DNA from 3 places in the Pseudomonas sp. S1(2024) genome. Region 2 is predicted to be linked to each of the others. Evidence: predicted binding sites of a transcription regulator. Region 2 holds the regulator's gene; each other region holds the start of a gene.
The links. The regulator FliA, encoded in region 2, starts transcription of late flagellar genes. The targets are predictions, from matches to a motif close to CTAAAGTTTNNNNNNNNNNNGCCGNTAA.

Region 1: the regulator FliA is predicted to act here: its motif matches at 7,859-7,886, upstream of flgM (flagellar biosynthesis anti-sigma factor FlgM).
Region 3: the regulator FliA is predicted to act here: its motif matches at 3,815-3,842, upstream of motA (flagellar motor stator protein MotA).

What each region holds. Positions count from the first base shown of each region.
Region 1 is NZ_JBKGFP010000071.1:109,093-119,577, forward strand. Features, by position in the region: gene ACLCGK_RS19980 (dihydrolipoamide acetyltransferase family protein) at 1-1,238, opposite strand, end outside; gene ACLCGK_RS19985 (alpha-ketoacid dehydrogenase subunit beta) at 1,239-2,297, opposite strand; gene ACLCGK_RS19990 (3-methyl-2-oxobutanoate dehydrogenase (2-methylpropanoyl-transferring) subunit alpha) at 2,299-3,531, opposite strand; gene bkdR (Bkd operon transcriptional regulator BkdR) at 3,730-4,215, shown strand; gene ACLCGK_RS20000 (MFS transporter) at 4,488-5,828, shown strand; gene ACLCGK_RS20005 (flagellar brake protein) at 6,168-6,911, opposite strand; gene ACLCGK_RS20010 (flagella synthesis protein FlgN) at 6,991-7,458, opposite strand; gene flgM (flagellar biosynthesis anti-sigma factor FlgM) at 7,508-7,822, opposite strand; gene flgA (flagellar basal body P-ring formation chaperone FlgA) at 7,987-8,739, opposite strand; gene ACLCGK_RS20025 (chemotaxis protein CheV) at 8,817-9,746, shown strand; gene cheR (protein-glutamate O-methyltransferase CheR) at 9,798-10,485, shown strand, end outside.
Region 2 is NZ_JBKGFP010000072.1:40,940-51,424, reverse strand. Features, by position in the region: gene ACLCGK_RS20300 (ParA family protein) at 1-328, opposite strand, end outside; gene motD (flagellar motor protein MotD) at 551-1,408, opposite strand; gene ACLCGK_RS20290 (flagellar motor protein) at 1,412-2,152, opposite strand; gene ACLCGK_RS20285 (chemotaxis response regulator protein-glutamate methylesterase) at 2,152-3,291, opposite strand; gene ACLCGK_RS20280 (chemotaxis protein CheA) at 3,338-5,578, opposite strand; gene ACLCGK_RS20275 (protein phosphatase CheZ) at 5,591-6,379, opposite strand; gene ACLCGK_RS20270 (chemotaxis response regulator CheY) at 6,400-6,774, opposite strand; gene fliA (RNA polymerase sigma factor FliA) at 6,878-7,618, opposite strand; gene fleN (flagellar synthesis regulator FleN) at 7,615-8,448, opposite strand; gene flhF (flagellar biosynthesis protein FlhF) at 8,542-9,852, opposite strand; gene flhA (flagellar biosynthesis protein FlhA) at 9,864-10,485, opposite strand, start outside.
Region 3 is NZ_JBKGFP010000053.1:49,408-59,892, forward strand. Features, by position in the region: gene serB (phosphoserine phosphatase SerB) at 1-320, shown strand, start outside; gene asd (archaetidylserine decarboxylase) at 514-1,377, opposite strand; gene ACLCGK_RS14575 (rhodanese-like domain-containing protein) at 1,387-2,196, opposite strand; gene ACLCGK_RS14580 (HDOD domain-containing protein) at 2,241-3,776, opposite strand; gene motA (flagellar motor stator protein MotA) at 3,907-4,758, shown strand; gene motB (flagellar motor protein MotB) at 4,762-5,775, shown strand; gene rsgA (small ribosomal subunit biogenesis GTPase RsgA) at 5,965-6,996, opposite strand; gene orn (oligoribonuclease) at 7,140-7,682, shown strand; gene ACLCGK_RS14605 (trimeric intracellular cation channel family protein) at 7,783-8,394, shown strand; gene queG (tRNA epoxyqueuosine(34) reductase QueG) at 8,534-9,598, opposite strand; gene ACLCGK_RS14615 (NAD(P)H-hydrate dehydratase) at 9,664-10,485, shown strand, end outside.

The DNA.
Region 1 (10,485 bases), on a different contig from region 2:
TGGATGAACAGCGCGGCGTCCATGCCATCGACCACGCGGTGGTCGAACGAGCTGGACAGGTTCATCATCTTGCGCACGACGATCTGGCCGTCGATCACCACAGGCCGCTCGACCATGCGGTTGACGCCGACGATCGCCACTTCCGGGGTGTTGACCACCGGCGTGCTGACGATGCCTCCCAGTGCGCCCAGGCTGGTCAGGGTGATGGTCGAACCGGACAGCTCATCGCGGCTTGCCTTGTTGTTGCGAGCAGCGTTGGCCAGGCGCGAGATCTCGCCGGCATTGCTCCACAGGCTGCCAGCTTCGGCATGGCGCAGTACCGGTACCATCAGGCCGTTGTCACCCTGGGTGGCGATGCCCACATGCACCGCGCCATGGCGGGTGATGACCTGGGCTTCGTCGTCATAGGTGGCGTTGATCTGCGGGAAGTCGCGCAGTGCCACGACCAGGGCGCGCACCAGGAACGGCAGCAGGGTCAGCTTGCCGCGGCTGTCGCCGTGCTTGCTGTTGAGCTGCTGGCGCAAGGCTTCCAGGGCGGTGACGTCGATTTCTTCCACATAGCTGAAGTGCGCGACGCGGCGCTTGGCGTCCTGCATGCGCTGGGCGATCTTGCGGCGCAGGCCGATCACCGGCACCTGCTCGCTGTCGGTGCGCTTGGCATAACCGCTCGGCGCTTGTCCGCCAGCGCTGTGCGGTTTGCTCATGAAGGCGTCGAGGTCTTCGTGCAGGATACGCCCGGCCGGGCCGCTGCCATGCACGTAACGCAGTTCGATACCGGCATCCAGGGCGCGCTTGCGCACCGCCGGGGAGGCCAGCGGCTTTTCGCCTGGCTGGCGCGGCACGATCGGGGCTGCCTCGTGGTTGACGGGCGCCTGGCACGCGGCCGGTCTTGCTTCCTTCTGCGGCTCTGGCTTGGCGGCTACCAGGGCAGCGGGGGCCTCGACCTGTTCGCGCTTGGGCGCATCCTTGGTGGGCACATCCACATGGTTGCCGCTGCCTTCCACTTCGATGCGGATCAGCTCGCTGCCGACCGCCATCACTTCACCGGGCTGCCCACCCAGTGCCAGCACCTTGCCGCTGACCGGCGAAGGGATTTCCACGGTGGCCTTGTCGGTCATGACGTCGGCCACCACCTGGTCTTCGGCGATCATGTCGCCGACCTTGACGAACCACTCGACCAACTCGACCTGCGCGATGCCTTCGCCAATGTCCGGCATCTTGATGACGTGCGTGCCCATTCAGACCTCCATGACCTTTTTCAATGCCGCACCTACCCGCGAAGGCCCTGGGAAGTAAGCCCATTCCTGTGCGTGGGGGTAGGGGGTGTCCCAACCGGTGACGCGCTCGATCGGCGCCTCCAGGTGGTGGAAGCAGTGTTCCTGTACCAGCGACACCAGTTCGGCGCCGAAGCCGCAGGTGCGGGTAGCTTCGTGTACCACCACGCAGCGGCCGGTCTTTTTCACCGACTCGACGATGGTCTCCAGGTCTAGCGGCCAGAGGCTGCGCAGGTCGATCACCTCGGCGTCGACGCCGGTTTCTTCGGCGGCCACCTGGGCCACGTACACCGTGGTGCCGTAGGTCAGCACGGTCACGTCATTGCCGGGGCGGGTAATGGCTGCCTTGTCCAGCGGCACGCTGTAGTAGCCATCGGGTACGGCGCTTTGCGGGTGCTTCGACCAGGGGGTGACAGGGCGGTCGTGGTGGCCGTCGAACGGGCCGTTGTACAGGCGCTTGGGCTCCAGGAAGATCACCGGGTCATCGCATTCGATCGAGGCGATCAGCAGGCCCTTGGCGTCATACGGGTTGGACGGCATGACAGTGCGCAGGCCGCACACCTGGGTGAACATCGCTTCCGGGCTCTGGCTGTGGGTCTGGCCACCATAGATCCCGCCACCGCAGGGCATGCGCAGGGTCAACGGGGCGATGAACTCGCCGGCCGAGCGGTAACGCAGGCGCGCCATCTCGGAAACGATCTGGTCGGAGGCCGGGTAGAAGTAGTCGGCGAACTGGATTTCCACTACCGGGCGCAAACCATAGGCACCCATGCCCACGGCGGTGCCGACGATGCCGCTCTCGGAGATCGGCGCGTCGAACACGCGGGACTTGCCGTACTTGTTCTGCAGGCCTTCGGTGCAGCGGAACACGCCGCCGAAGTAACCGACGTCCTGGCCGTAGATCACCACATTGTCGTCGCGCTCGAGCATGACATCCATGGCCGAGCGCAGGGCCTGGATCATGGTCATGGTAGTGGTGGCCATGGCGGTTTCCGGGTTGATGCTGTTGTTGTGGTCGTTCATCTCAAACCCCCAGTTCCTGGCGTTGACGGCGCAGGTGGTCGGGCATTTCCTTGTACACGTCCTCGAACATCGAGGCAGCACTCGGGATGTGACCGTTGGCCAGCGTGCCGTACTGCTCGGCTTCCTTCTGCGCGGCTATCACCGCGGCTTCCAGCTCGGCAGTGGTGGCCTGGTGTTCTTCCTCGGACCAGTGGCCGATCTTGATCAGGTGCTGCTTCAGGCGGGCGATCGGGTCGCCGAGCGGGAAGTGGCTCCAGTCATCGGCCGGGCGGTACTTGGACGGGTCGTCCGAGGTCGAGTGCGGGCCGGCACGGTAGGTGACCCACTCGATCAGGCATGGGCCCAGGCCGCGACGAGCGCGTTCTGCGGCCCAGCGCGAGGCTGCGTACACGGCGACGAAGTCGTTGCCGTCAACCCGCAGCGAGGCAATGCCGCAACCCACGCCACGGCCGGCGAAGGTGGTCGACTCGCCACCGGCGATGGCCTGGAAGGTGGAGATCGCCCACTGGTTGTTGACCACGTTGAGGATCACCGGGGCGCGGTACACGTGGGCGAAGGTGAGGGCGGTGTGGAAGTCCGACTCGGCGGTTGCGCCGTCACCGATCCACGCCGAGGCGATCTTGGTATCGCCCTTGATCGCCGAGGCCATGGCCCAGCCGACCGCCTGCACGAACTGGGTCGCCAGGTTGCCGCTGATGGTGAAGAAACCGGCCTCGCGCACCGAATACATGATCGGCAGTTGGCGGCCCTTGAGCGGGTCGCGCTCGTTGGACAGCAACTGGCAGATCATCTCGACCAGCGACACGTCGCGGGCCATCAGGATGCTTTGCTGGCGGTAGGTGGGGAAGCACATGTCGGTGCGGTTCAGCGCCAAGGCCTGGCCGCTGCCGATGGCTTCTTCACCCAGGCTCTGCATGTAGAAGGACATCTTCTTCTGGCGCTGGGCGACCACCATGCGGCTATCGAAAATCCGCGTCTTGAGCATGGCGCGCATGCCCTGGCGGAGAACTTGCGGGTCGATGTCTTCGGCCCACGGGCCTTGCGCGTCGCCTTGCTCGTCGAGCACGCGGATCAGGCTGTAGGACAAATCCGCGGTGTCGGCAGCGTCGACATCGACTGGGGGTTTACGGGCTTGACCTGCATCGTTCAGGCGCAGGTAGGAGAAATCGGTCTGGCAGCCTGGCCGGCCGGTAGGCTCGGGCACATGCAAACGCAGGGGGGCGTACTCGTTCATGCTTTTTACGCTCGCTCGGGTATTTGTTTTTGTGAGCTCTGAAGCGGCCGCCGCTGAGTACCGGCTTGTGACTGGTAGGTCAGCGTCCCCTACATCTTAGTGGTCCGGCAGGAGAATTTTTCTCTCAAGTTGGTTGCCTTTGCCGAGCAGGGCAGATAAACATTCCGCATAAACACAAAAAACCGGTGATTTTGTCTCATGCGCAAACTCGATCGTACCGATATCGGCATTCTCAACAGCCTGCAGGAAAATGCCCGCATCACCAACGCCGAACTGGCCCGCTCGGTGAACCTGTCTCCCACGCCGTGCTTCAACCGGGTTCGGGCCATGGAGGAGCTGGGGGTGATCCGCCAGCAGGTGACCTTGCTGTCACCCGAGGCGTTGGGGTTGGATGTGAACGTGTTCATCCATGTGAGCCTGGAAAAACAGGTCGAGCAGTCGTTGCATCGATTCGAGGAAGAGATTGCCGAACGGCCCGAGGTGATGGAGTGCTACCTGATGACGGGCGATCCGGACTATCTGTTGCGGGTACTGCTGCCCAGCATCCAGGCGCTGGAACGGTTTCTGGATTATCTGACGCGGTTGCCGGGGGTGGCCAATATCCGTTCCAGTTTTGCCTTGAAGCAGGTGCGTTACAAGACGGCCTTGCCGCTGCCGGCCAATGGCATGACCTTGCGGGAATGAGGGCGGCTTTGACGGGGGAAGCCGGTTATCAGGCCAGCCGGATATTACTCAAATAGAAGTTGAGTATTTCTCCCGGTATTGCGCTTGCATTCAAAAACCGTGAGAGCGAAACGCTTGAGTGCAGTCCGGTGCACGTGCATGAACACGACATGACCGACACTGGACGCGCCCTTGATTCACGAATTGTCAGGCAGGGGACTGCGCCGCAGCAATTTTGCTTTTATGCTTGGCTGCAACCCATCGCCACCTGACCCGGGAGCCGCAAGGGACCTATGCGAAATATATGGAAGCCGTTTCAGTCGTTGTATTTCGCCGCGCTGATGATGTTGATCGGCTCGGGCCTGCTCAGTACCTACCTGGCCCTGCGCCTGGCAGCCGATCATGTCGACAGCCTGTGGGTGGGTGCCTTGATGGCGGCCAACTACTTTGGCCTGGCGGTAGGCGGCAAGGTCGGCCACCGGTTGATTGGCCGAGTAGGGCACATTCGCGCCTACGCCACTTGTGCTGGCATCGTCGGTGCGGCGGTGCTCGGCCATGGCTTGACCAGCTGGCTGCCGGCCTGGGTCGGGCTGCGGATGATCGTCGGCCTGGGGATGATGTGCCAGTACATGGTCATCGAAAGCTGGCTGAACGAGCAGGCCGATGTGAAGCACCGCGGCGCGGTGTTCAGCGGCTACATGATCGCCTCTTACCTGGGCCTGGTGCTCGGCCAGCTGATTTTGGTGGTGCACCCACAGCTTGGCCTGGAGCTGCTGATGCTGGTGGCCATGTGTTTCACCCTGTGCCTGGTGCCGGTGGCCATGACCCGGCGCATTCACCCCGCACCGTTGCGCCCGGCACCGATGGAGCCGAAGTTCTTCATCAAGCGGGTGCCGCAGTCGCTCAGCACGGTGCTGGGCTCAGGGCTGATCGTCGGCTCGTTCTATGGCCTGGCGCCCTTGTATGCCTCCAGCCAAGGCATGACTACCGAACAGGTCGGTCTGTTCATGGGTAGCTGCATTTTTGCCGGCCTGCTGGTGCAGTGGCCGCTGGGCTGGTTGTCTGACCGCTACGATCGGGCGGTGCTGATCCGCAGCGTGGCCGTGGGGTTGGCGCTGGCCTCGGCGCCACTTGCAATGCTGCCCAGTGTGCCGCTGGAGTTGCTGTTCGGCATAGGTTTCGTGATTTCGTTGCTGCAGTTCTGCCTCTACCCGCTGGCGGTGGCGTTTTCCAACGACCATGTGGAAAGCGAGCGGCGGGTGTCGCTGACCGCGATGCTGCTGGTGACCTACGGTGTGGGCGCGTGTATCGGGCCGCTGGCGGCAGGCGTGCTGATGAAGGTGCTGGGCCCGCAGATGCTGTATGCCTTCTTCGTGTTCTTTGCCCTGGTGCTGGTGTGGCGCATTCGTCCGAAGGCGGTCACCGGGCTGCACCAGGTGCAGGATGCGCCTTTGGGCCACGTTGCGATGCCGGCTGCCGGTTCGCCACTGTCGGCGGCGCTGGACCCACGGGTGGATGAGCAGACGGTGCAGGAGGTAATGCAGGCGCCGGTGGCGGCTGAGGATACCGAGGCGGAGGAGAAGGGGGCTGACAAGGAGCCTGAGCCGGAAGGTGAGGTCAGCAAGTCGGTGTAGGCCTGTGCCGGCCTCTTCGCGGGCACGCCCGCTCCCACAGCGACCGCGCAGCGTTCAAGGCATGCGTTGTACCTGTGGGAGAGCTGTCGCGTAGATAACTGGATCCGCAAGCAGTACGCGTACCCTGTGGGAGCGGCTTTAGCCGCGAAGAATCCAACGCGGTGCATGGCACCGGCTGCGCCGGTGTTCGCGGCTAAAGCCGCTCCCACAGAGTCCCTTCTAATTCAATGAGTTATGTGCAGTTCTGTTGGAGCGGGCATGCCCGCGAAGAGGCCGGCACAGGAGAATCACAAATGAAAACGCCACCTTGATAGGTGGCGTTTTGTACTCGGCCGACGATCAATAGTCGTCCTTGTCGAACCGCCGCGCTTCACGCTGCAACTGGTACACGAAGCTCTCGACCTTGCGCTGCGCCTGCCCGGTAAGGTTATGGAAGCGCACGCCGGCAAAGGTGGTATTGATCCGCTCTTCATAGTGCAGGTGGCGCAGCTCGACCATGGTATCGACCAGGCTCAGCGGGGTGCCTGCCTTGAAGCGTTCATATACCTGGCCCAGTTGCAGGCGATCCTCGACATTGCCTTCGAAGCGTAGTTTGCAGCCGGTGGCGGAGATGTCCAGCAGCTTCCCACGCAGGGCGCCGTTGCCCTTGAGGTGGGTGCCATCGAGGATGATATCGACCAGCTGCGATAGCTTCAGCGCGGCGCGGAAGGCATTGCGGCGCTGGTGGTAGGTCATCTCCTGAGGCATGGCGCCGCGGTAGCAGCGGTGGCCGTCGACTTCGCTGATCCTCAACGCATGGTTGCAGTCCCAGGCGATACGCACGCCATCATGGAAGCCTTCGACGCGGAAGTGTTCGCCGTTCTCGATGAATTTCTCACCATCGCGCGGAATCATCTCGTCCAGCGCCAGGATGTTGCTTTCACGGTCCACGTGCACCACGTAGCTCTGGAAGCGCTGGCTGCGGTCGTGGAAGGTGATGATCAGGGGGTCGTGGCTTTCCTGCAGCTGCCGCAAATTGGCCGCAATCTCCAAAGGGGTGTTTAGCACCTTTGGCGGCTGCGGGGCATCGGATTCATTGAACACGGCTTATCGTTCTCCAGGCAAAAGCGACACACGCAATTAACGGCATTTTGCCAGTATGTTCCGTGCCTTAATAGAAAAATCACACTTGGCTGAGCGCCCGTGGCTTGGCCAGCGGCGAGGTACTGCCGCGGCTGTCGTAGAGCGACGGAGAGTCTCCGCCCATGAGGATGCGGATCTGGTTGTTGGTGACGTGCTGCTGCACCTGGATGATCCGGCCATTGGTCTGGTTGACCTGCTGACAGCTGTCCATCAGCTGCGAAAGCATGTCGAGCCGCTGCAGCATCGTTTCGCCATGAGCCGATTGCGCAGCCAGCGCCTGCACACCTGCCCGATCTGCACTCAGGCCCAGGCTGCCGAGCAACTGGCTCCGGCGCTGGCCGTGCTGCTCGAGCAAGATGATCAACGACTGCTTGCGCGCCAGGATCTGCTCCAGCAGCGGCATGTCGCGGCCATGCAGGGCGATCGCTTCCTTTTGCAGAAGGTCAAGCAGTTCCTGCAGCGGGGCAATGTCATCTTCGATCAGTTGCAGCAAGGTGGTGTCGTGCATGGCTAACTCTTGGCTTTTCTAGCGTCCGTGAAGTCAGCGCGCCGAACGGTCAGCGCTGGGCTTCGAAATCGAGCAGTTTGCTGGCGACCCGGCCGGCATCGACCTGGTAGCTGCCGTCGGCGATCGCCTGTTTCAACTGGGCCACACGGGCACTGTTGACCACCGGCTCGTCGCGCAGCTTGTCGCTGATCTTCTGCAACTGCTGGGCCTCTTGGCTGAGGTGTACCGCTTCTCCGCTGGCGCTGGTGCCGGTTGCCGCTTCCTGGCTGGCTGCCGGTTTTTCGGCGCTGCCGGACGCGGTATTGCCGCGCACGCCGCCCGTGACGGACGGAGAGTTATTCAAACGACTGAAGTCGATGACCATGATCAGAAACCTCTGGGTATTTGGACGCTTGCCTTGTTTTCGGCCAACCCGAAAGAAACTTTAGGCACAAATGCATAGCCGCCTGTCAGCAAGCTCGCGAACCCGTTTTCTGACACAGTTTAGGAAAAGCGGTTCCTCACCGCCAGCGCAAATCAACGGGCTGGCTACATACTCACCTCGACCTGTCCAGGGCCGGTCACCCTGGCCTTGATCACCCGTTTGGAATTGAGGTTGCGCACCCGGATCTGTTCGCTCAGGCCACCCTTGCTCAGGGCTTCCCCGGGCATGCGTACACTCAGGCTGCCGCTGCGGGCGATGATCACCACGTGGTCGCCCTTGCGCACCACTTCGGCCTGTTCCAGGTGTTGCGGGGTGAGTACCTGGTCGATCACCGTGGGCCGCAGCATCTTCATGCCCACCGCCTGCTCCAGTTCGGTCAGGAAGCCTTGGCCCAGGGTTCCGACATCCCGCTCGCGCAGGGCCACGTCGCCTTCGCCCACCACGTTGTCGCGCTTGAGTGGTCGGGTCACCACCACCACGTCGCGGAACAGCCGCACAGTGGCCGGCACGAACACGGTCCAGGGCGCCGAGCCTTCGCAGCGCACCTTCACCGTGACGCGGCCCAACGGCTGGGCCGGGCTTTCAAGCGAGGCGTCCAGCTGCTGGCTGCACAGCGGCATGCGCAGGCGCGGGTCCAGCGGGTTGACCTGGATCTCGTAACGGCCGGCGGTCTGGGTGGTGGCCAGATAATCTTCGACGCTGAATTCAAGAAACCCTTGAGTGACACCGATAAGTTGTTCAGGCAAGGTAAACGCGTCCGCTACCGTGCGAGCGCCGGGCACCAGCAGGCACAGCATGGCCAGCGAGCCAGTCAGCAGGTGCGTCAGTCGTCGGAAAAATGTCGTTTTCGTGTACATGGCGCTCAAAAAAGCAAAGCCCGTGCCGACTCGCTACCTGAGTTGCAACGAAAGGCTGAAACATAAAGGAGTCTGGCATGGCAGGTGTTATGGATTCGGTCAACCAGCGCACGCAGCTGGTGGGGCAGAATCGCCTGGAATTGCTGCTGTTCCGCCTCAATGGCGAACAGCTTTACGGCATCAACGTATTCAAGGTCAGGGAAGTGCTGCAATGCCCTGCGCTGACCCTGCTGCCCAAGGCGCACCCGGTGGTGCGTGGGGTTGCCAATATTCGCGGGGCGACCATCCCGATCCTCGACCTGTCGATGGCCACCGGATTGCGGCCGCTGCAGGAAGACACGCGCAACAGTTTCGTGATCATCACCGAGTACAACACCAAGACCCAAGGCTTCCTGGTGCATTCGGTGGAGCGCATCGTCAACATGAACTGGGAAGAGATCCATCCGCCACCCAAGGGCACTGGCCGCGACCACTACCTGACCGCGGTCACCCGGGTGGACAACCGCATGGTCGAGATCATCGATGTGGAGAAGGTGCTGGCCGAAGTGGCGCCGTCCTCCGAGTCGGTGTCGGCCGGTGTGATCGATGCCGAGGTGCAGGACAAGGCCGTGCTGCTGCGGGTGCTCACCGTCGACGATTCGTCGGTGGCGCGCAAACAGGTCAGCCGCTGCCTGCAGACCGTGGGGGTCGAGGTGGTGGCGCTCAATGACGGCCGTCAGGCCCTGAACTACCTGCGCCAGCTGGTGGATGAGGGCAAGAAGCCGGAAGAAGAGTTCCTGATGATGATCTCGGACATTGAAATGCCGGAAATGGACGGCTATACGCTAACGGCAGAGATCCGCAGTGACCCACGCATGCAAAAATTGCACATCTGCCTGCATACTTCGCTTTCCGGGGTGTTCAACCAGGCGATGGTCAAGAAGGTCGGTGCCGATGACTTCCTGGCCAAGTTCAAGCCGGACGACCTGGCCCAGCGGGTGGTCGACCGGATCAAGGCGGCGCATTGAAGCAGCCGGGGGCAGGCCCCCGGCACCAGTGATTGAAAAGAGGCGGCAGTAGTGTCTACGGGTAATTTGGATTTCGAACAGTTCCGGGTCTTCCTGGAGAAAGCCTGTGGCATCCTGCTGGGCGAGAATAAGCAGTATCTGGTTTCCAGCCGTCTCAACAAGCTGATGGAGCAACAGGGCATCAAGAGCCTGGGCGAACTGGTGCAGCGCATCCAGGCCCAACCGCGCGGCGGCTTGCGCGAGCAGGTGGTCGATGCCATGACCACCAACGAGACCCTGTGGTTTCGCGATACCTACCCGTTCGAGGTGCTGAAGAACAAGGTCATCCCCGAGTTCATCCGCAACAACCCTGGCCAGCGCCTGCGCATGTGGTCGGCGGCCTGTTCGTCGGGGCAGGAGCCGTATTCCATCTCCATGGCTATCGACGAGTTCGAACGCAGCAACCTCGGCCAGTTGAAGATGGGCGCGCAAATCGTGGCCACCGACCTGTCCGGCACCATGCTGACCAACTGCAAGACCGGCGAGTACGACAGCCTGGCGATTGCCCGTGGCTTGTCCCAGGAGCGCCTGCAGCGCTACTTCGAAACCAAGGGGCCGGGGCGCTGGGCAGTCAAGCCGGCGATTCGCAGCCGTGTCGAGTTCCGCTCGTTCAACCTGCTCGACAGCTATGCCAGCCTGGGCAAGTTCGATGTGGTGTTCTGCCGTAACGTGCTCATCTACTTCTCGGCGCAGGTGAAGA
Region 2 (10,485 bases):
GGCCCAGGCCGTTCTGCCCCGGTGACTGGCGCTCCAGCACTGCCAGCGCGGTACTCGACGGCAACAGCGAGATGCGTTCGTCACTGGTGGGCAGCAGCAGTTGCCCCGGTAGGCCCTCGGGCACCGCGCCCTTGTGCAGGAACAGGTCGTAGCAGCTGTGCTCCAGGGCATCGGGGTTGTGCCCGAAATAGCTGGTCATCGAGCCGTGCGGGTCGAGGTCGACGACGACCACGCGCTTGCCGGCCTCGGCCAGCAGGCCGGCCAGGGCGATGGTAGTGGTGGTCTTGCCGACGCCACCTTTTTGATTGGCTACTGCCCAGACTCTCATCAAGCAAACTCTATCTATTGATTTGGCAGGGACACTGCTGGGGCAACTGTCTTGCTCAACATCGGAAAGCTGGCGCGATCCCTGTGGGAGCGGGCGCGCCCGCGAACACCGGCGCAGCCGGTGCCATTCACCGCATCGCCTGATCCGCGGGCTCGCCCGCTCCCACAGGGGACAGTACTGCCTTCAAATTTGTGTTCGTGGCAGCGTCGGGGAATTGACGAATCACTGCCCCGCCACCGTTGCTGGCGTTGCCGGTGCACTTTGTGTGCCAGCCCGGCGCAATGCAGCATCCGGCGTGGCATTGGCACTGCCCGAGCCAGTCAGGCTGCGGCGCACTTCGAGGTTGCGCGAAATCACCAGCACCACGCGTCGATTGCGCGCACGGCCTTCGGCAGTGTCGTTGCTGGCAACCGGCTGGTACTCGCCATAGCCGACCGAGGCCATGCGTGCCGGGTTGACCCCTTCCATGGCCAGCAGGCGCACGATGCTTGCCGCCCGAGCCGAAGACAGCTCCCAGTTGGTCGGGTACTGCGCAGTGCGGATTGGCAGGTTGTCGGTAAAGCCTTCGACGTGCACCGGGTTGGCGAACGGTTTGAGAATGCCGGCCACCTTCTCGATGATCGCAAACGCCTTGTCGCTGGGCATGGCATCGCCACTGCCGAACAGCAACGAGGAATTGAGCTCGATCTCGATCCACAGTTCATTGCCGCGCACAGTCATCTGGTCGCTTTTGATCAGGTCGCCAAAGGCATCGCGCACGTCATCGCTGATGGTTTTCAGCGGGTCGATACTGGTCGCCCCAAGGCCCGCATCGGTCTGCTCGCTGTCCTTCACCAACGGCTCGGCCGGGCGCACGCTCAGCGGCCGCTCTTCACCGATGGGGATCGGCTTCATGCTGCGCTCGGGGTCGTTGAACACCCCGAGCAAGGCCTGGGAAATGACCTTGTACTTGCCCTCGTTGATCGAGGAAATCGAGTACATCACCACGAAAAAGGCGAACAGCAGAGTAATGAAGTCGGCGTACGACACCAGCCAGCGTTCGTGGTTTTCGTGCTCCTCGGTATGACGACGGCGACGCATGGGTTACTCCATGAAGCCTTGCAGCTTCAGCTCGATCGAGCGCGGGTTCTCACCCTCGGCGATCGACAGCAGGCCCTCGAGCAGCATCTCGCGGTAGCGCGACTGGCGCATGACGATGGCCTTGAGCTTGCTGGCGATCGGCAGCAGCACCAGGTTGGCGCTGGCCACGCCGTAGATGGTCGCGACAAAGGCCACGGCAATGCCGTTGCCCAACTGCGACGGGTCGGCCAGGTTGCCCATCACGTGAATCAGGCCCATCACCGCACCGATGATGCCGATTGTCGGCGCGTAGCCGCCCATGCTCTCGAACACCTTCGCGGCCTGGATATCACGGCTTTCCTGGGTCAGGAAGTCGACTTCGAGGATGCTGCGGATGGCCTCCGGCTCGGCACCATCCACCAGCAGCTGCAGGCCCTTGCGCGCATAAGGGTCAGGCTCGCTGTCGGCCACCCCTTCCAGGCCCAGCAGGCCTTCCTTGCGCGCGGTCAGGCTCCAGTTGACGACGCGGTCGATCCCGCCCGCCAGGTCGACCCGTGGCGGAAACAGGATCCAGCGCAGAATCTGCAAGGCACGCTTGAACGACGACAGCGGCGACTGCAGCAAGGCCGCCGCCAGGGTGCCGCCCAGCACAATCAGTGCCGCCGGGCCATTGATCAGGGCGCCGACATGGCCGCCTTCGAGGAAGTTACCACCGACGATGGCGACAAACGCGAGGATCAGGCCGATCAGGCTGAGCACGTCCATCAGACGCACGCCTCCACCAGGTGCTTGCCGATTTCGTCCAGGCTGTACACCGCGTCGGCCAGGTTGGCCTTGACGATGGCCATGGGCATGCCATAGATCACGCAGCTGGCTTCATCCTGGGCCCAGACCGTGCTGCCGCCCTGCTTGAGCAGGCGCGCCCCTTCACGACCATCGGCACCCATGCCGGTAAGCACCACCGACAGCACCTTGTCGCCATACGACTTGGCCGCCGAGCCGAAGGTGATGTCCACGCACGGTTTGTAGTTCAGACGCTCGTCACCGGGCAGGATCTTCACCGCGCCACGGCCGTCGATCATCATCTGCTTGCCACCTGGGGCCAGCAGGGCCAGGCCCGGGCGCAGCATGTCGCCGTCCTCGGCTTCCTTGACGCTGATGCGGCACAGCTTGTCCAGGCGCTCGGCAAAGGCCTTGGTGAACGCCGCTGGCATGTGCTGGATCAGTACGATCGGCGCCGGGAAGTTGGCCGGCAGCTGGGTCAGCACCCGCTGCAGGGCGACCGGGCCGCCCGTGGAGGTACCGATGGCCACCAGTTTGTATGGCTTGCGCTTGGGTGCCGGCGAATGCGCTGGCGCCGCTGCCGGGGCCGCTGCACGGGCAGGCGCAGGCGTGCGCGCCGCTGCCGGGCTGGCGAAACTGCTGGCAGCTGCGTGACCGCTGCCTGCTGGCGCGGGTACAGGTGCGGCAACCGGCGCATGGCTGGCGTAGCTGCCAAAACGGCGGTTGCTGCGGGAAATGGTATGCACCTTCTCGCACAGCAGTTGCTTGACCTTGTCGGGGTTGCGCGAGATGTCCTCGAAGTTCTTCGGCAGGTAATCCACCGCACCGGCATCCAGCGCATCGAGGGTGACACGGGCGCCTTCATGGGTCAGCGACGAGAACATCAACACCGGCGTCGGGCAGCGCTGCATGATGTGCCGCACCGCGGTGATGCCGTCCATCATGGGCATTTCGTAGTCCATGGTGATGACATCGGGCTTCAGCGCCAGCGCCTGGTCGATTGCTTCCTTGCCGTTGGTCGCGGTACCCACTACCTGGATCGTCGGATCCGCCGAGAGGATTTCCGAGACGCGGCGGCGGAAGAAACCGGAATCATCCACCACCAGGACCTTGACTGCCATAAACACTCCATTAGGCGGCGCAACCCGCCAGGGTGCGCCACCGAAATCAAATACGCCGCGCGGCGTAACGCTTGAGCATGCTCGGGACGTCGAGAATCAACGCGATGCGACCGTCGCCGGTGATGGTGGCCCCGGACATGCCCGGGGTGCCCTGCAGCATCTTGCCCAGCGGCTTGATTACCACTTCTTCCTGGCCAACCAGTTGATCGACGACAAAGCCGATGCGCTGGGTGCCGACCGACAGGATCACCACGTGGCCCTCGTGCTGCTCTTCGTGCACCTGGCCCTGGACCAGCCAGCGCTTGAGGTAGAACAGCGGCAGCGCCTTGTCGCGTACGATCACCACTTCCTGGCCGTCGACCACGTTGGTGCGCGACAGGTCGAGGTGGAAGATCTCGTTGACGTTGACCAGCGGGAAGGCAAACGCCTGGTTGCCCAGCATCACCATCAGGGTGGGCATGATCGCCAGGGTCAGCGGCACTTTGATGACGATCTTCGAGCCTTGGCCCTTGGCCGAGAAGATGTTGATCGAGCCGTTGAGCTGGGAGATCTTGGTCTTCACCACGTCCATGCCCACACCACGACCGGACACGTCGGAAATCTCGGTCTTGGTCGAGAAGCCCGGGGCGAAGATCAGGTTGTAGCAGTCCGACTCGCTCAGGCGCTCGGCGGCATCCTTGTCCATCAGGCCCTTTTCCACGGCCTTGGCGCGCAGGATGTTAGGGTCCATGCCCTTGCCGTCGTCGGAGATCGACAGCAGGATGTGGTCGCCTTCCTGCTCGGCCGACAGCACCACGCGGCCGGTACGCGCCTTGCCGGAGGCTTCACGCTCCTCGGGCATCTCCACGCCATGGTCGACGGCGTTGCGCACCAGGTGCACCAACGGGTCGGCCAGGGCCTCGACCAGGTTCTTGTCGAGGTCGGTCTCTTCGCCGACCAGCTCCAGGTTGATTTCTTTCTTGAGCTGGCGGGCCAGGTCACGCACCAGGCGCGGGAAGCGGCCGAAGACTTTCTTGATCGGCTGCATGCGGGTTTTCATCACCGCGGTCTGCAGGTCGGCGGTGACCACGTCGAGGTTGGACACGGCCTTGGACATGGCCTCGTCACCGCTGTTAAGGCCCAGGCGCACCAGACGGTTACGCACCAGCACCAGTTCGCCGACCATGTTCATGATCTCGTCCAGGCGCGCGGTATCGACCCGCACGGTGGTTTCCGCTTCGCTGGCGCCATGCTTGTCGGCGGCCGGGGCCGGGGCGCGGGGTGCTGCGGCAGGTTTGCTGGCAGGCGCCGGCGCCGGTGCCGGAGCAGTAGCTGCTGCTGGCTTGGCCACAGGCTGGCAGTCGGCCTTGGCCGCAGCCGGCGCTTGCACCTTGGTTGCAGCCGGGGCTTCGACGGCGGCCACGTCGCCGCCAAACTTGCCTTTGCCGTGCAACTGGTCCAGCAGCGCCTCGAACTCGTGCTCGCTGATTTCATCGCTGGCTGCACTGGTGTCAGTTGCAGCAGGCGCCGGCGCCTTGGCACCGGGCAAGGCATCGGCCTGGAAGGTACCCTTGCCATGCAACTGGTCCAGCAGCGATTCGAATTCGGCGTCGGTAATTTCGTCGCTGGCCACTTCCGGCGCGCTGGCAACCGGCTGCGCGGCAACCTCGGGGCTGAACTGGCCTTTGCCGTGCAACTGGTCGAGCAGCGACTCGAACTCGGCGTCGGTGATTTCGTCACCTTCGCCGCTCACGGTCTCGCCCTGCATCTGCTCGTCGGCCGCAGCTTGCGCCTTGACCGCATCGAGCGAATCGAGCAGCTGTTCGAACTCGCTGTCGGTGATGTCCTGCTCCTCGGCAGGCGCTTCGGCAACCGGTGCCGGTGCTGCGGCGGCAGGCGCTTCAACGGCCACGGCGCCCCCCGGCTCGGCCAGGCGCGACAGCGCCGCCAAAAGCTCGGGGGTAGCCGGGGTCACTTCGGCGCGCTCGCGCACCTGGCCAAACATGCTGTTGACCGTGTCCAGTGCCTCGAGCACCACATCCATCAGTTCCGCGTCGACCCGGCGCTCACCTTTGCGCAGGACGTCGAACACGTTCTCGGCGATATGGCAGCACTCCACCAGCTCGTTCAGCTGAAGGAAGCCGGCGCCCCCTTTTACAGTGTGGAAACCGCGAAAGATCGCATTGAGCAGGTCGGCATCGTCGGGCCGGCTTTCCAGCTCGACCAGTTGCTCGGACAGTTGCTCAAGAATTTCGCCGGCTTCTACCAGGAAATCCTGGAGGATTTCTTCATCGGCGCCGAAGCTCATCAAACGTGCTCCTTAAAAACCCAGGCTGGACAGCAGATCATCGACATCGTCCTGACCGGACACGACGTCTTCACGCTTATCGGCATGAATCTGCGGACCTTCACCCCGAGTCGGATGTTTTTCTCGATCTTTTTCTGCGCGCAGCTGATCGTGGTCATGCTGGATGCCCGCGAAGCGGTCGACCTGGCTGGCCATCAGCACCAGTTTGAGCAGGTTGCTTTCCACCTCGGTGACCAGGGTGGTGACGCGCTTGATCACCTGGCCGGTCAGGTCCTGATAGTCCTGGGCCAGCAGAATGTCGTTGAGGTGCCCGGCGACCTTGCGGTTGCCCTCGGCGCTGTGCGTCAGGAAACTGTCGATGCGTTTGACCAGGTCACGGAACTCCGGCGCAGCCACTTCACGGCGCATGAAACGCTGCCAGTCGGCGCTCAGTGCCTGTGCCTCGCTGGCCAAATCGTTGAGCACCGGGGTGCTTTCCTCGACCAGGTCCATGGTGCGGTTGGCCGCGCCCTCGGTAAGCCTGACCACGTAAGACAGGCGCTCGGTGGCGTCGGTAATCTGCGACACCTCCTCGGCCTGCGGCATGGTCGGGTCGATCTGGAAACTGACGATGGCACTGTGCAGCTCGCGGGTCAGCTTGCCGACTTCCTGGTACAGGCCGCGGTCGCGGGTCTGGTTCAGCTCATGAATCAGCTGCACCGCCTCGCCGAAACGGCCCCGCTCCAGGCTTTCGACCAGCTCCTGGGCATGCTTCTTCAGGGTCGATTCGAACTCGCCCAAAGACGTTTGTGATGAATCCATGGCGCGCCCCCTGACGTGACTCAGCCGTTGACGCGTTCGAAGATCTTCTCGATCTTTTCTTTGAGCACCTGGGCGGTGAACGGCTTGACCACGTAACCATTGACGCCGGCCTGGGCCGCTTCGATGATCTGGTCGCGCTTGGCTTCGGCGGTCACCATCAGTACCGGCATGCTCTTCAGCTTGTCGCTGGCACGCACTTTACGCAGCAGGTCGATGCCGGACATGCCAGGCATGTTCCAGTCGGTCACCAGGAAGTCGTAGTGGCCGTTCTCCAGCATCGGCAGCGCCGTGGTGCCGTCATCGGCTTCTTCGGTGTTGGTGAAGCCCAGGTCACGCAACAGGTTCTTGATGATCCGCCGCATCGTCGAAAAGTCGTCAACGATGAGGATTTTCATGTCTTTGTTCAAGTAGACCTCCAAGCAGTCTCAAACGCGCTCGGCCCCGAGCGCGCATTCACAATTCGGTACAACGTAGAAAACGACTGCAACGACAGCGGGCTCAACGCGCCCGCCATTCCCCCAGGCGGCTGCGCAGGCGCGCGGCACACTGGCTGTGCAACTGGCTGACCCGCGACTCGCTGACCCCCAGCACCTCACCGATTTCCTTGAGGTTCAGCTCTTCGTCGTAGTACAGCGCCAGCACCAGGCGCTCACGCTCCGGCAGGTTGGCGATGGCCTCGGTCAGGGCGACCTGGAAGCGCTCGTCCTCCAGGCCACGCGCAGGTTCTACCTGGCCACTGGCGCCATCCTCATGCAGCCCTTCGTGCTCGCCGTCCTGCAACAGGTCGTCGAAGCTGAACAGGCGGCTGCCCAAGGTATCGTTCAAGATCCCGTAGTAATCATCGAGACTCAATTGGAGTTCGGCAGCAACTTCATGATCTTTAGCGTCACGCCCGGTTCTGGCTTCAACCGCACGCATCGCGTCGCTGACCATGCGGGTGTTGCGGTGCACCGAACGCGGTGCCCAGTCGCCCTTGCGCACTTCATCGAGCATGGCCCCGCGAATGCGGATGCCGGCGTAGGTTTCAAAGCTGGCGCCCTTGCTGGCGTCGTATTTGTTGGCTACTTCCAGCAGGCCGATCATGCCGGCCTGGATCAGGTCCTCGACCTGCACGTTGGCCGGCAACCGCGCCAGCAGGTGGTAGGCAATGCGCTTGACCAGCGGGGCGTAGCGTTCGATCAGCTCGTACTGGGCGTCTTTCGACGCTCGGCTGTACATCTTGAAACCGCTGGCGTTCATAGCACTGGACCCGCGCTGGTGGGTTGCACCAGACGCTCGACAAAGAACTCCAGATGGCCACGCGGGTTGGCCGGCAGCGGCCAGCTGTCGACCTTCTGGGCTATCGCCTTGAAGGCCAGCGCGCACTTGGACCGTGGGAAAGCTTCGTACACGGCACGCTGCTTCTGCACCGCCTTGCGCACGCACTCGTCATACGGCACAGCGCCCACATACTGCAGGGCAACGTCGAGGAAACGGTCGGTGACCTTGGTCAGCTTGGCGAACAGGTTACGGCCTTCCTGCGGGCTCTGCGCCATGTTGGCCAGCACGCGGAAACGGTTCATGCCGTAGTCGCGGTTGAGCAGCTTGATCAGGGCGTAGGCGTCGGTGATCGAGGTGGGTTCGTCGCATACCACCAGCAGCACCTCCTGTGCCGCGCGGACGAAGCTGACCACCGAATCACCGATACCCGCCGCGGTGTCGATCACCAGCACGTCGAGGTTGTCGCCAATTTCGCTGAACGCCTGGATCAGCCCGGCATGCTGGGCCGGGGCCAGGTGCACCATGCTCTGCGTGCCCGAGGCAGCCGGTACGATGCGCACACCACCGGGGCCCTGCAACATCACGTCGCGCAATTCGCAGCGCCCTTCGATGACATCGGCCAGGGTCCGCTTGGGGGTAAGGCCCAGCAGCACGTCGACATTGGCCAGGCCCAGGTCGGCGTCGAGCAGCATGACCCTGCGGCCAAGCTCGGCCAGCGCCAGGGACAGGTTCACTGAAACGTTAGTCTTGCCGACGCCACCTTTGCCACCGGTCACGGCGATCACCTGTACGGGATGCATGCTACCCATGTCTGTTCTTTACCTTGTCTCGCTGGGACTCAGGCCACACGTAGGGCAATTCTGCGTACCCTTTGGCATAGCTACCTTGCACACACTTCATCATCAACCCGCTCGCCGTGGGTTGTGATAGAGATCAGCGAACATGTCGGCCATGGCCTCTTCGCTGGGCTCGTCCTGCTGCTGCACATTGACCGCGCGGGTGACCAACTGGTGCCCCCGAGGCAGGTGCAGGTCGTCAGGAATGCGCGGCCCATCGGTCAGGTAGGCCACTGGCAGTTCATGACTGATGGCAAGGCTCAGCACATCGCCAAGGCTCGCCGTTTCATCGAGTTTGGTCAGGATGCAACCAGCCAGGCCGCAGCGCTTGTAGCTGTGGTAGGCAGCAGTCAGCACCTGCTTCTGGCTGGTGGTGGCCAGCACCAGGTAGTTCTTCGCAGCAATGCCACGCCCGGCCAGGGTTTCAAGTTGCATGCGCAGGGCCGGGTCACTGGCCTGCAGGCCAGCGGTATCGATCAGCACCACGCGCTTGCGCAGCAGCGGCTCCAGCGCCGCGGCCAGCGACTGGCCCGGGTCGACGTAGGTCACAGGCACGTTAAGGATGCGGCCCAGGGTCTTGAGCTGCTCCTGGGCGCCGATGCGGAAGCTGTCCATGCTCACCAGCGCCAGGTTCTGCGCGCCGTACTTGAGCACGTAGCGGGCGGCCAGCTTGGCCAGGGTGGTGGTCTTGCCCATGCCGGCCGGGCCGACCATGGCGATCACCCCACCCTCTTCGATCGGCTCGACCTCGGGGATTTCGATCATCCGCGCCAGATGCGCCAGCAACATGCGCCAGGCCTGGCGTGGCTCGTCGATCTCGGCGGTCAGGTCCAGCAGCTCACGGGCGATCGGCCCGGACAGACCGATGCGCTGCAGCCGGCGCCAGACGGTGGCCTGCTGCGGCTTGCTGCCTTGCAGCTGGTTCCAGGCCAGCGAGCCGAGCTGCACTTCCAGCAGCTCGCGCAGGCCCGAAAGCTCGGAGCGCATGGCATCGAACAGGCGCGGATCGACCGGCGCCGACGCAGGGGCTGGCGCAGCGGCCTCGGGCGCATCGATGTGCGGTTCGATCAACGGCTCGGCGGCGGTCAGCGACTGCCCGGCGAACAATTGGCGGTTGTTGTCGCTGCTGTCATGACGATGATCCAGTTCGGCCTGGGCAGTGGCGATGCGCGTATGGGTCTTGCGCAGCTCTTCTTCCAGTTCGGCGTTGGGCACACGCGGGGCCAGGGCAGACAGCTTGTAGTCCAGCGCGGCCGTCAGTTCGACACCGCCGGCGATGCGACGGTTGCCGATGATGGCGGCATCGGCGCCCAGCTCATCACGGACCAGCTTCATGGCCTGACGCATATCGGCGGCGAAAAATCGCTTAACTTGCATTATCCCCTACCTCAGCCGTTAGGGCCCACGGTGGCAACGATGGTGACTTGCTTGTTGTCCGGTATTTCCTGATACGCCAGAACATGCAAATTCGGTACAGCCAGACGACCGAAACGCGACAGCATGGCGCGGATCGGGCCGGCGACCAGGAGGATGGCCGGTTGGCCCTGCATTTCCTGGCGCTGGGCCGCCTCGATCAACGAACGCTGCAGCTTCTCGGCCATGCTCGGTTCCAGAAGAACACCGTCTTCCTGACCTTGCCCGGCCCTTTGCAGACTATTGAGCAAAATCTGTTCCAACCTTGGCTCCAGGGTAATCACTGGCAGCTCCGACTCAACGCCGACAATGCTTTGCACGATGGCGCGACACAATCCGACGCGCACCGCCGCCACTAGCGCGGCGGTATCTTGACTCTTGCCGGCGTTGTTAGCGATCGCCTCGGCGATACTGCGGATATCGCGTACGGGCACCTGCTCCGACAACAGCGCCTGCAGCACCTTGAGCAGGCCCGACAACGAAATGACACCCGGCACCAGCTCTTCTGCAAGTTTAGGCGATGCCTTGGCCAACACCTGCAGCAGTTGCTGGACCTCTTCATGGCCGATCAGCTCGTGGCAGTGCTTCTGCAGAATC
Region 3 (10,485 bases), on a different contig from region 2:
GCATCGACTATGTGTTCGCCAACGAGCTGGAAGTGGTCGATGGCAAGGTGACCGGCGTGGCTGTGGAGCCGATCGTTGATGCCCAGCGCAAGGCCGAGCTGCTGCAGAAGCTGGCCAGCGAAGAAGGCTTGCAGCTGGAGCAGACCATTGCCGTGGGTGACGGTGCCAACGACCTGCCGATGCTGTCGCTGGCCGGCCTGGGTGTGGCGTTTCGTGCCAAGCCGCTGGTACGCCAGTCGGCCAAGCAGGCGATTTCTACCCTGGGATTGGATGGAGTGTTGTATCTGCTGGGCCTGCGCGACCGCGACGCGCGCGGCTGATTTGAGAATCCGGGGCTGCTTCGCAGCCCATCGCGACACAAAGCCGCTCCCCCCAAGGAACAGCCCTCCCCCCCCTGAACAAGCTTCCGTTTCTAAAACACAAGGCCGCTCCTACAGGGAATCGCTTATCTCCTGTAGAAGCGGCCTTGTGTCGCGAAAGGGCCGCAAAGCGGCCCCAGGTTCCATCAGGCAATCAAGCCTGCACAGGCGCCGCCAACTGCTGCCCCATGCGCACCGCTGAACCCGCACCCAGCTTCTCCGCCCACTTCACCTGCTCCGGCCCGAACAGCACGATAGCAGTCGACCCCAGCTTGAAGCGGCCTAGTTCGGCACCTTTCTCCAGGTGGATCGGCGCGCGGCTGGCTTCGTCGTAGCGGAAGGTCTTCAGTTCACGCTTGGGTGGCGTCACCAACCCGGCCCACACGGTTTCGATCGAAGCGACGATCATCGCGCCCACCAGCACCACGGCCATCGGCCCGCGCTCGGTATCGAACAGGCAGACCACGCGCTCGTTGCGGGCGAACAGCTCGGGGACGTTCTCTGCGGTGGTCTGGTTGACCGAGAACAGGCGGCCCGGCACGTAGACCATTTCACGCAGGGTACCGGCCAGCGGCATGTGCACGCGGTGGTAGTCCTTGGGCGACAGGTAGATGGTGGCGAACTCGCCGCCCATGAACGGCGCGGCCATGGCCGGGTCGCCGCCAAGCAGCTCCTGCGCGCTGAAACCGTGGCCCTTGGCCTGGAAGATGCGGCCGTGCTCGATCGGGCCAAGCTGGCTGACGGCACCATCGGCCGGGCAAAGGATGGCGCCCGGGGTCTCGTCCAGCGGACGGGCACCCGGCTTCAGGGCGCGGGTGAAGAATGCATTGAAGTGCTCGTAGGCGCTCAGGTCCTCGACCAGCGCTTCGCTCATGTTGACCTGGTAACGCTTGGCGAACCAGGCGGTGAAGGCGTTCTTGAACCAGCGCACGCGGCACTCGGCTATGCAGCCGGCCAGGCGCGACAGCAAGTGGTGCGGCAGCAGGTACTGGCTGATGATGAACAAACGGGATTTCATGCAGGTTCCTTAGACTTCTACAGGCGTGTCCGGGTGGTTGCCCCATTCGCTCCACGAGCCGGCGTAGGCCTTGACGCGCGGGTAGCCAAGGGCCTTGGCCACCAGGTAGGTGAAACCGGAGCGGCGGTGGGTCTGGCAGTGGGTGATCACTTCCTTGTCGGGGGTGATGCCCAGGTTCTTCAGGACTTCGGCGATGTCCTGGCGAATGCGCAGGTGGTCGTTGAGGTCCATGCCGGCGGTCCACTCGAAGTTGATCGCGCCGGGGATGTGACCGCCCTTGGCTGCCAGTACTTTCTCGCCGCTGAATTCCTGCGGGCCACGGGCGTCCCAGATGACCAGGTCGTCGGCGCCCAGGCGGCTTTGAAGGTACTCGCGGGTGGCGGTGGGTGAACTGTCGATGCGCAGGCGCACCGGCGCATTGCCGCTGGCGGGCACTTCTGTGGAGAGCTTGTCGGCGGGCCAGGCCTGTATGCCGCCATTGAGATAGTGGTAACGCTTGTGGCCGATCACGTCGAGCAACCAGATGAAGCGCCCGGCCCAGCCGCCGCCCTCATCGTCATACACCACATACACGGCATCGTCGCGGTGGCCGAGTTCGCTGAACAGTTTTTCCAGCTCGCCCAGGGCCGGCAGCAGGCCGGGCGCGGGGGGCTGGCCGAGCTGGGTACGCTTGCCTTCGACAAAGCGTGCGCCGGGGATATGCCCGCTGACATAGCGGTTGGCGCTGCTCAGGTCGATCAGGATCAGCTGTGGCGAATCCAGGCGCGGCAGCAGGTCCGCGGCTTCGATCACCAGGGGCAGGCCGGAAAAGTCAGTCATCCACGGTCTCCAGTGTGGAAAGAGGGGCGATTGTAGCGCAAGGCTCAGGCCTTGCGGTTGGCAAACACCGATAGCGCCCGTTCGGTGCACTGTGCGGTCTTGCCGAAGGCTTGCACGCTGATATCGGCCAGCGGCCGGCAGCCTTGGTCAGCCACCATCAGCATCAGCACCTGGTCCGCCACCGCCAGCGAGCGTAGCAGCACGTGCTCGCTGCGGAACAAGGCACGCAGCGGGGCCGGCAGCAGGGCCGAGAACTGGCTGTGGTTTTCCGGGGTGATACGCAATTGCCCGGCTTTGGCCAGCAGCTTTTGCAGCAGTTTGTTCTGCGCCACCGGCAGTACCAGCCCCCCGGCTTCCTTTGGCAGGCCGGCCATCTGCTGCACGCGCAGCTGGTCGTTGGCCTTGTCCAGGCTCAGCAGCAGTATCCGCTGCATGCCAGAGGCCAGAAGGGCCTCGATAACCTGCGTGGCCAGGTGCACGCTGTTGGTGAACGGGCTGGGCTGGGCCAGAAGGTCCTGGCACAGCTTGCGCCAGCGCGCCAGTTCGTCGCTTGTGGGAGGTGGCGGAGCCAGCATGTCTGGGTGCGGACGGCGCTGGTGCCAGGGCCAGATCAGCGCTTCGGCCGGGTGGAACAAGGCATGCTGGGCATGGCGGCGGGCGCTGGCCGCAGCCTGCTGGTGCACCTGCTGCTGCACGTCGTCCAGCGAAGTCTGCAGGTACAGTGCGGTCAGCAGCTGCCAGCGCAACAGGTGCGGGTTGTCCCAGCCCACTTGTGCCGCCAGGGCCAGGTTGTTTGCCAGCAGCACGGTGTTGGCCGGCTGGTTGAACCAGCGGCGCAGGCCAGGCTCGGCGTCCAGGCGGTGTTGCTGGCTGAGCAGGTCCGGGTCGCGGGCGATACTGAGCACCTGGGCCAGTTGTTCGCGCTCTTCCAGCAGCAGGCGGTAACCCTGGGTCACCCATTGTGGCAGGCGCCAGTACTCCGCCATGGTCTGGCACAGCTCCATGATGCGCACGCCAAACAGTTCTTCCTCGACATGGGCGGCGTCTTCGCCCTTGTGGATAACCTGCAGCTCCCAGGTATCGAGCAGCTTGGGGTAGGCCAGCGCCAGCGGCCAGAGTGGCGACAGGAACAACAGGCTGCCCCAGTGGATTTCCTGCCACAGCCGTGCCAGGCGGCTTGCGAACAGGCCGCTGGCCTGCTGCGAGGCGTGCTGGCTGATCAGCTGGAACTGGCACAGTACCGGCGGAATCTCTTCGACGGGCACTGCTGGCAGGCGCTTGAGCAGCTGTTCGCTGCGCTCCAGGCCCAGGCGGTTGAGGGCGACTTCCAGGCTTTCGGCGGGCTCTGCCAGGCTGGCATTGGTGGGGTGATTGGCTTCGCGCATCACCGACAGCACCAGCGCCGGGCTATCCTGCATCAGTTCGGCGATATCGCGCAGTGAGCGGCGGTTATCGTGGATGGCGGCCATGACCCGGTCGTAGCTGTGCTTCGGCACGGGGATGCGAACACTCTCGAGCAGCTTTACCCAGGCCTCTAGCGTACGTGGAGCCTGAGCGGGCACCTTGGTTTCAATTGGCATTTTGACATCAGTCCGAACTGGCTTTTCGCATTGAGTGGCTATAGTCTGGCGCAGTTCTGCCGATAAGTAGAAGAAGAGTTTTAAAGCTCCCGTCTCTTCCCCTGACCACGACAGCAAGTGCTTTGAACCTATGGCTAAAATTATCGGCATCATCGTCGTATTCGCGAGCGTGCTCGGCGGATACGTGCTTTCCCACGGCAAGATCGCGGCACTGATCCAGCCGTTCGAAGTACTGATCATCGGCGGTGCGGCCTTTGGTGCATTCCTGCAGGCCAACCCTGGCCACATGACCATGCACGTCATCAAGAAGTCGATGAAGATGTTCGGCTCGCGCTTCACTCACGCCTTCTACCTGGAAGTGCTGGGCCTGGTGTACGAAATTCTCAACAAGAGCCGGCGCGAAGGCATGATGGCCATCGAGGCCGATATCGAGGATGCCGCCGCCAGCCCGATCTTCGCCAAGTACCCGACGGTGCTGGCCGATGAGCGCATGACCGCGTTCGTCTGCGACTATCTGCGCATCATGTCCACCGGCAACATGGCCCCGCACGAACTCGAGGGCCTGTTCGACATGGAACTGCTGAGCATGAAGGAAGAACTGGAGCACCCGTCCCATGCGGTGACCGGCATCGCCGACGGTATGCCTGGCTTCGGTATCGTTGCGGCGGTACTGGGTATCGTGGTGACCATGGCCTCGCTCGGCGATGGTGACCAGGCCTCCATCGGCCTCCATGTGGGTGCGGCGCTGGTGGGTACCTTCTTCGGTATTCTGGCGGCCTACGGCTTCTTCGGCCCGTTGGCCAAGTGCCTGGAGCACGATGCCAAGGAAGAGCTGAACCTCTACGAATCGATCAAGGCTTCGCTGGTGGCCTCGGCCTCGGGCATGCCGCCTTCGCTGGCGGTCGAGTTCGGGCGCAAGGTGTTGTACCCCAAGCACCGCCCAAGCTTCGCCGAACTGGAACAAGCGGTTCGCGGTCGCTGAGTCATGGAGAACAATCAGCCCATCATCGTCAAGCGCGTCAAGCGCTTTGGCGGCGGCCACCACGGCGGCGCCTGGAAAATCGCCTTCGCCGACTTCGCCACGGCGATGATGGCGTTCTTCCTGGTGCTGTGGCTGTTGTCCACGGCCACCCCGGAACAGAAGATCGCCATTGCCGGCTACTTCAAGGACCCGATCGGCTTCTCGGAAAGCGGAACGCCCTACGTCATCGACCTGGGCGGCTCGCCTCAGCTGGCGCCGGAAAAGACCATCAACCCCGAAGCCAAGTCGGAGCCGACGCCTGATACCAGCATTCAGCTGGACAAGGACCAGGTGGAGACCATGGCCGAGCAGGTCGAGCGTGAGCGTCTGGAGTTGCTGCTGCAGGAACTGCAGAACAAGGTGGAAGAGAACCCGCAACTGCAGAAGTTCAAGGACCAGATCCTGTTCGAGATCACCCAGGACGGCCTGCGCATCCAGATCATGGACGCCGAGAACCGGCCGATGTTCGACATTGGCAGCGCGCGCCTGCAGCCGTACTTCGAGGACATCCTGCTGGCGATGGCCGACACCATCAAGGCGGTGCCGAACAAGATCAGCATCAGTGGCCACACCGACGCCAAGCCCTATGCCGGCAGTGGCGAGTTCGGCAACTGGGAATTGTCGGCCAACCGCGCCAACGCCGCGCGCCGTGCACTGGTGGCCGGCGGCTACCCGGATGGCCAGGTGGCGCGGGTGGTGGGTTATGCCTCGTCGTCGCTGTTCGACCGCAAGGACCCGTTCAACCCGGTCAACCGCCGCATCGACATCATCGTGCTGACCAAAAAAGCCCAGCGCAATATCGAAGGCGAGCAGGGCGCGCCGGAAGCACCGGCTGCCGAGCCCGCGCCGCCGGCCGCTGCGGCACCGGCGGCGCCAGGGGAGGCCGGGCAGGCCCCCATGCAGCCGCGTGAATTGCGCCAGAAGCTGAACATCTTCGAAGAGGGGACGCTGAAGATGGATGAGGCCAAGGACCAGTAAACCCTTTTTCGTCTTGCGCGGTCCCTTGTGGGAGCGGCCTTGTGTCGCGAAAGGGCCGCAACGCGGCCCCGGCAATATTTGCATTAATGCTGATATCTGGGGCCGCTGCGCGCCCCTTTCGCGACACAAGGCCGCTCCCACAGGATCGTGCCGTAGCTGAAGCCGGCGCAGAACCTGTGGAGCAAGTGGTCAGTAAGCGTCTTCCGGCAAACTGGCGATGATCGAGCGGTAGCTGTTCATCCGTTGCTGCTTGATACGCCCCTCGTCCAGCGCCTTGAGCAGCGCGCAGCCCGGTTCGCGATCATGCTTGCAGTCGCGGAAGCGGCAGGTGCCGAACAGGTCGCGGAACTCGATGAAACCATCCTCCACATCACTGCGGCTGACGTGACCCAGGCCGAACTCGCGGATGCCCGGTGAGTCGATCAGGTCGCCACCATTGGGGAAGTGGTACAGCCGCGCGGTGGTGGTGGTGTGGGTACCCTGGCCAGACCATTCCGACAGGTCGCCGACACGGGTGCCGGCCTCCGGCAGCAGGCTGTTGACCAGCGACGACTTGCCCACCCCCGACTGGCCGACGAACACGCTGATGTGGCCGTCGAGCATCTGCTGCAGGCGTTGCATGCCGTCACCGTGATGTGCCGAGACCTCGAGCAGCGGGTAGCCGAGCTCGCGGTAAACCTCCAGCAGCGCATGCAGGCCCGGGCCGTTCTCTTCGTTGATCAGGTCGGCCTTGTTCAGCAGCAGCAGCGGGCGAATGCCGGCGTGCTCCGCGGCCACCAGGTAACGGTCGATCAGGTTGGGGTGCGGTTCGGGCGCGGGGGCAAAGACGATCACGATCAGGTCGACGTTGGCCGCCACCGGCTTCAGCTGGCTGTGGTTGTTAGGCCGGCACAGCTCGGTGCTGCGCGGCATCTGCGCGACGATCACACCAATGCCCTGGTTGCCCGCCCGCCATACCACGCGGTCGCCGGTAACCAGCGCCGGCAGGTTGGCGCGCAAGTGGCAACGGAACACCTGGCCCGCGGCTTCGCCGTCCTGGGCTTCCACTTCTACCTGCACACCGAAGTGCGCAATCACCAGGCCCAACTGCTCTGGCCCAAGGTCGCCACCCTCCAGTTCCTGCAGCACGTGCTGTTCGCGTTTGGCCGCACGCGCGGCGCGCTCGTTCTGGATTTTTTCGATGCGCCAGTTCTGGCGGCGATTGAGCTGGCGTTTGGCCATGAAGGTTCCGTGCGTGGGGGCAGGTTGAAAACGGCAGGCAGTTTACCACGCCAGGCGCCGGACCATTTGGCTTACCTTCGCACCGTGAATGGGCGTGCCTTGGCCACTACGCTACTATGACGGCCTATACGAGGAGCCCCCGCATGCAAAACCCACAGAACCTGATCTGGATCGACCTGGAAATGACCGGCCTGGATCCGGACAGCGACGTCATCATCGAGATGGCCACCATTGTCACCGACAGCGAACTGAACACCCTGGCCGAAGGGCCGGTGATTGCCATCCACCACAGTGACGAAGTGCTGGCGCGCATGGACGAGTGGAATACCCGCACCCATGGCGCTTCGGGCCTGACCCAGCGCGTTCGCGAGAGCAAGGTCGGCATGGCCGAAGCCGAGGCGCAGACCATTGCCTTCCTCGAGCAGTGGGTACCGAAAGGCAAGTCCCCGATCTGTGGCAACAGCATCTGCCAGGACCGCCGTTTCCTGTACCGACACATGCGCAACCTGGAAAACTACTTCCATTACCGCAATCTCGATGTTTCGACCCTGAAGGAACTGGCTGCACGCTGGGCACCTGATGTGCGCGACAGCTTCAAGAAGGGCAACACCCACCTGGCGCTGGACGACATCCGCGAATCGATCGCCGAACTGCGCCACTATCGCGAGCACTTCATCAAGGTGTGAGCCGAAAAGGCGCAGATATTGTATCTGCGCCCTCTTTTGGTGCCATGGGCAACTGGTTAGACTGCGCGCCTTTCTCGCACGCCCGCACGGACCCCGCACCATGTTGTTGATGCTCTATCTCATCGCCATCACCGCCGAAGCCATGACCGGCGCGTTGTCTGCAGGCCGCCGCGGCATGGACTGGTTCGGCGTGGTGCTGATTGCCTGCGTCACCGCCCTGGGTGGCGGCTCGGTGCGTGACGTGCTTCTCGGGCATTACCCGCTGACCTGGGTGAAGCATCCTGAATACCTGGTGCTGACCAGCTGTGCGGCGCTGCTAACCATTTTCATCGCGCCGATGATGCGCCGCCTGCGCTCGCTGTTCCTGGTGCTCGACGCCCTGGGGCTGGTGGCTTTTACCTTGATTGGCTGCATGACTGCGCTGGAGATGGGGCAGGGCATGCTGGTGGCGTCGATCAGCGGGGTGATCACCGGAGTATTTGGCGGGATCCTGCGGGACATTTTCTGTAACGACATCCCCCTGGTATTCCGCCGCGAGCTTTACGCCAGCGTATCGTTTGCTGCGGCGTGGTTCTATCTGGGCTGCGTGCACTTCAAGGTGCCGGCGGAGCAGGCGATGCTGCTGACCTTGTTTGGCGGGTTCCTGGTTCGGCTGCTGGCGATTCGGTTCCATTGGGAGATGCCCAAGTTCCACTACAACGACCAGCAGTAACGCAGTTCCGGCACAACATGGCCCCTGTGGGAGCGGGCGTGCCCGCGAACACCGGCAGAGCCGGTGCCATCCACCACGTTGTCTGATTCGCGGGCACGCCCACTCCCACAAGGGCGGCGCAAGCTCTGGGGCTGGGTCGCTATCGAACGCCGTGCTGCGCCAGCGCCCACTCCACATGCTCCCTCACCAGCTCCGAGGCATCCTCGCGCCGCGCCTTCAGCGCTTCGATCACCGGGATTGTCGATGGCGCATTGCCAAGCCCCACCGCCAGGTTGCGCAACCAGCGCTCATACCCGGCCCGGCGCAATGGCCCGCCTTCGGTCTTGCGCAGGAAGGTCCTTTCATCCCACAGGAACATCTCCGCTAACTCGGCATTCTCCAGCCCGTGCCGTGGCTGGAAGTCCTGCTCCTGGCTGTGCCTGGCAAAACGGTTCCATGGGCAGACGATCTGGCAATCGTCGCAACCGAATACACGGTTGCCCATCTTTGAACGCAACTCGACGGGGATCGGCCCCCGTAGTTCGATGGTCAGGTAGGAGATGCAGCGCCGAGCATCCAGCACATACGGCCCGACGAAGGCCTGGGTCGGGCAGATGTCCAGGCAGGCCTGGCAGCGCCCGCAATGTTCGCTGGTGGTGGCTTCGTCCACCGGCAGCGGCAGGTCGACGAACAGCTCGGCGAGGAAGAAATAGCTGCCCGCCTTGCGGTTGAGCAGCAGGGTGTTCTTGCCGATCCAGCCCAGCCCGGCCTGCTCGGCCAGGGCCTTTTCCAGCACCGGAGCGCTGTCGACGAAGGCGCGGTAGCCGAACGGGCCGATGGCTTCCTGAATGCGATCGGCCAGGAACTGCACGCGCTTGCGCACCAGCTTGTGGTAATCCCGGCCCAGGGCGTAGCGCGATACGTAGGCTTTTTCGGGCTGTGCCAGGCGCTGCGCCATCTGTGTGTCGCCGGGCAGGTAGTCCATGCGCAGCGATACCACGCGTACCGTGCCAGGGATCAGTTGCTCTGGGTGTGCACGCTTGCTGCCGTGGGCACCCAGGTAATCCATCTCGCCCTGGTAGCCAGCGTCGAGCCAGCGCTGCAGGTGGTGTTCGTGTTCGCCAAGGTCTACCCCGGCGATGCCAACATGGGCAAAACCGAGTTCTTGGCCCCAAATCTTGATCGATTGGGCCAGTTGGGCGAGGTCAGGCGTACAGACGGACATGGATGGGCAAGGCAATACGGGCTCAGGTGCGTATAATTCTGCCAGACATTGGAGCCTTTGACCCCATGCCGCAGACCAAACACCCCAGCCATACCCCTCAATTGCTCAGCAGTGTGACTGTCGCGCACCTGCCGGCACGTCATGCGCATGCCCACAAAGGCGACTTCGGCCATGTACTGGTGGTCGGTGGCGACCTTGGTACCGGAGGCGCTGTGCTGCTCAGTGCCGAAGCCGCCCTGCGCTGTGGCGCGGGGCTGGTCAGTGTGGCGACCCGGCCCGAACACGTGACTGCCAGCCTGGCGCGCCTGCCGGAGGTCATGTGCCTGGGCGTCACTTCAGCCAACCAACTGATGGGCGTGCTGGAGCGCGCTTCGGTGCTGGTGGTCGGCCCAGGCCTGGGTCAGGCGGCCTGGGGTCGCAGCCTGCTGTCGGCGGTGGCCAATGCCGAACGCCCACAGGTGTGGGACGCCGATGCCCTGAACTTGCTGGCGCGCACCCCGCTGGCCCTGCCCAGTGGCAGCATCCTTACCCCGCACCCCGGGGAGGCGGCGCGGCTGCTGGGCATTTCCACCGAGGCTGTACAGGCGGATCGCCCGGGCGCTGCACGCAAGCTGGCGCGGCGTTACAACAGCGTCTGCGTGCTCAAGGGGGCCGGCACTCTGGTAGCCGACCCGGCCGGGCAACTGCTGTTGTGCGAACGTGGCCACCCGGCCATGGCCGGTGCCGGCCTGGGCGATGTGCTGACCGGCGTGCTGGCGGCGCTGTTGGCCCAAGGCCTGGATGCTTGGCACGCCGCGGGGCTGGGGGTATGGCTGCACGCCTGTGCCGGCGAGCGTCTGGGCGTAAAAGGTAGAGGCCTGGCTGCCAGCGATCTGGCGCCGGTCATT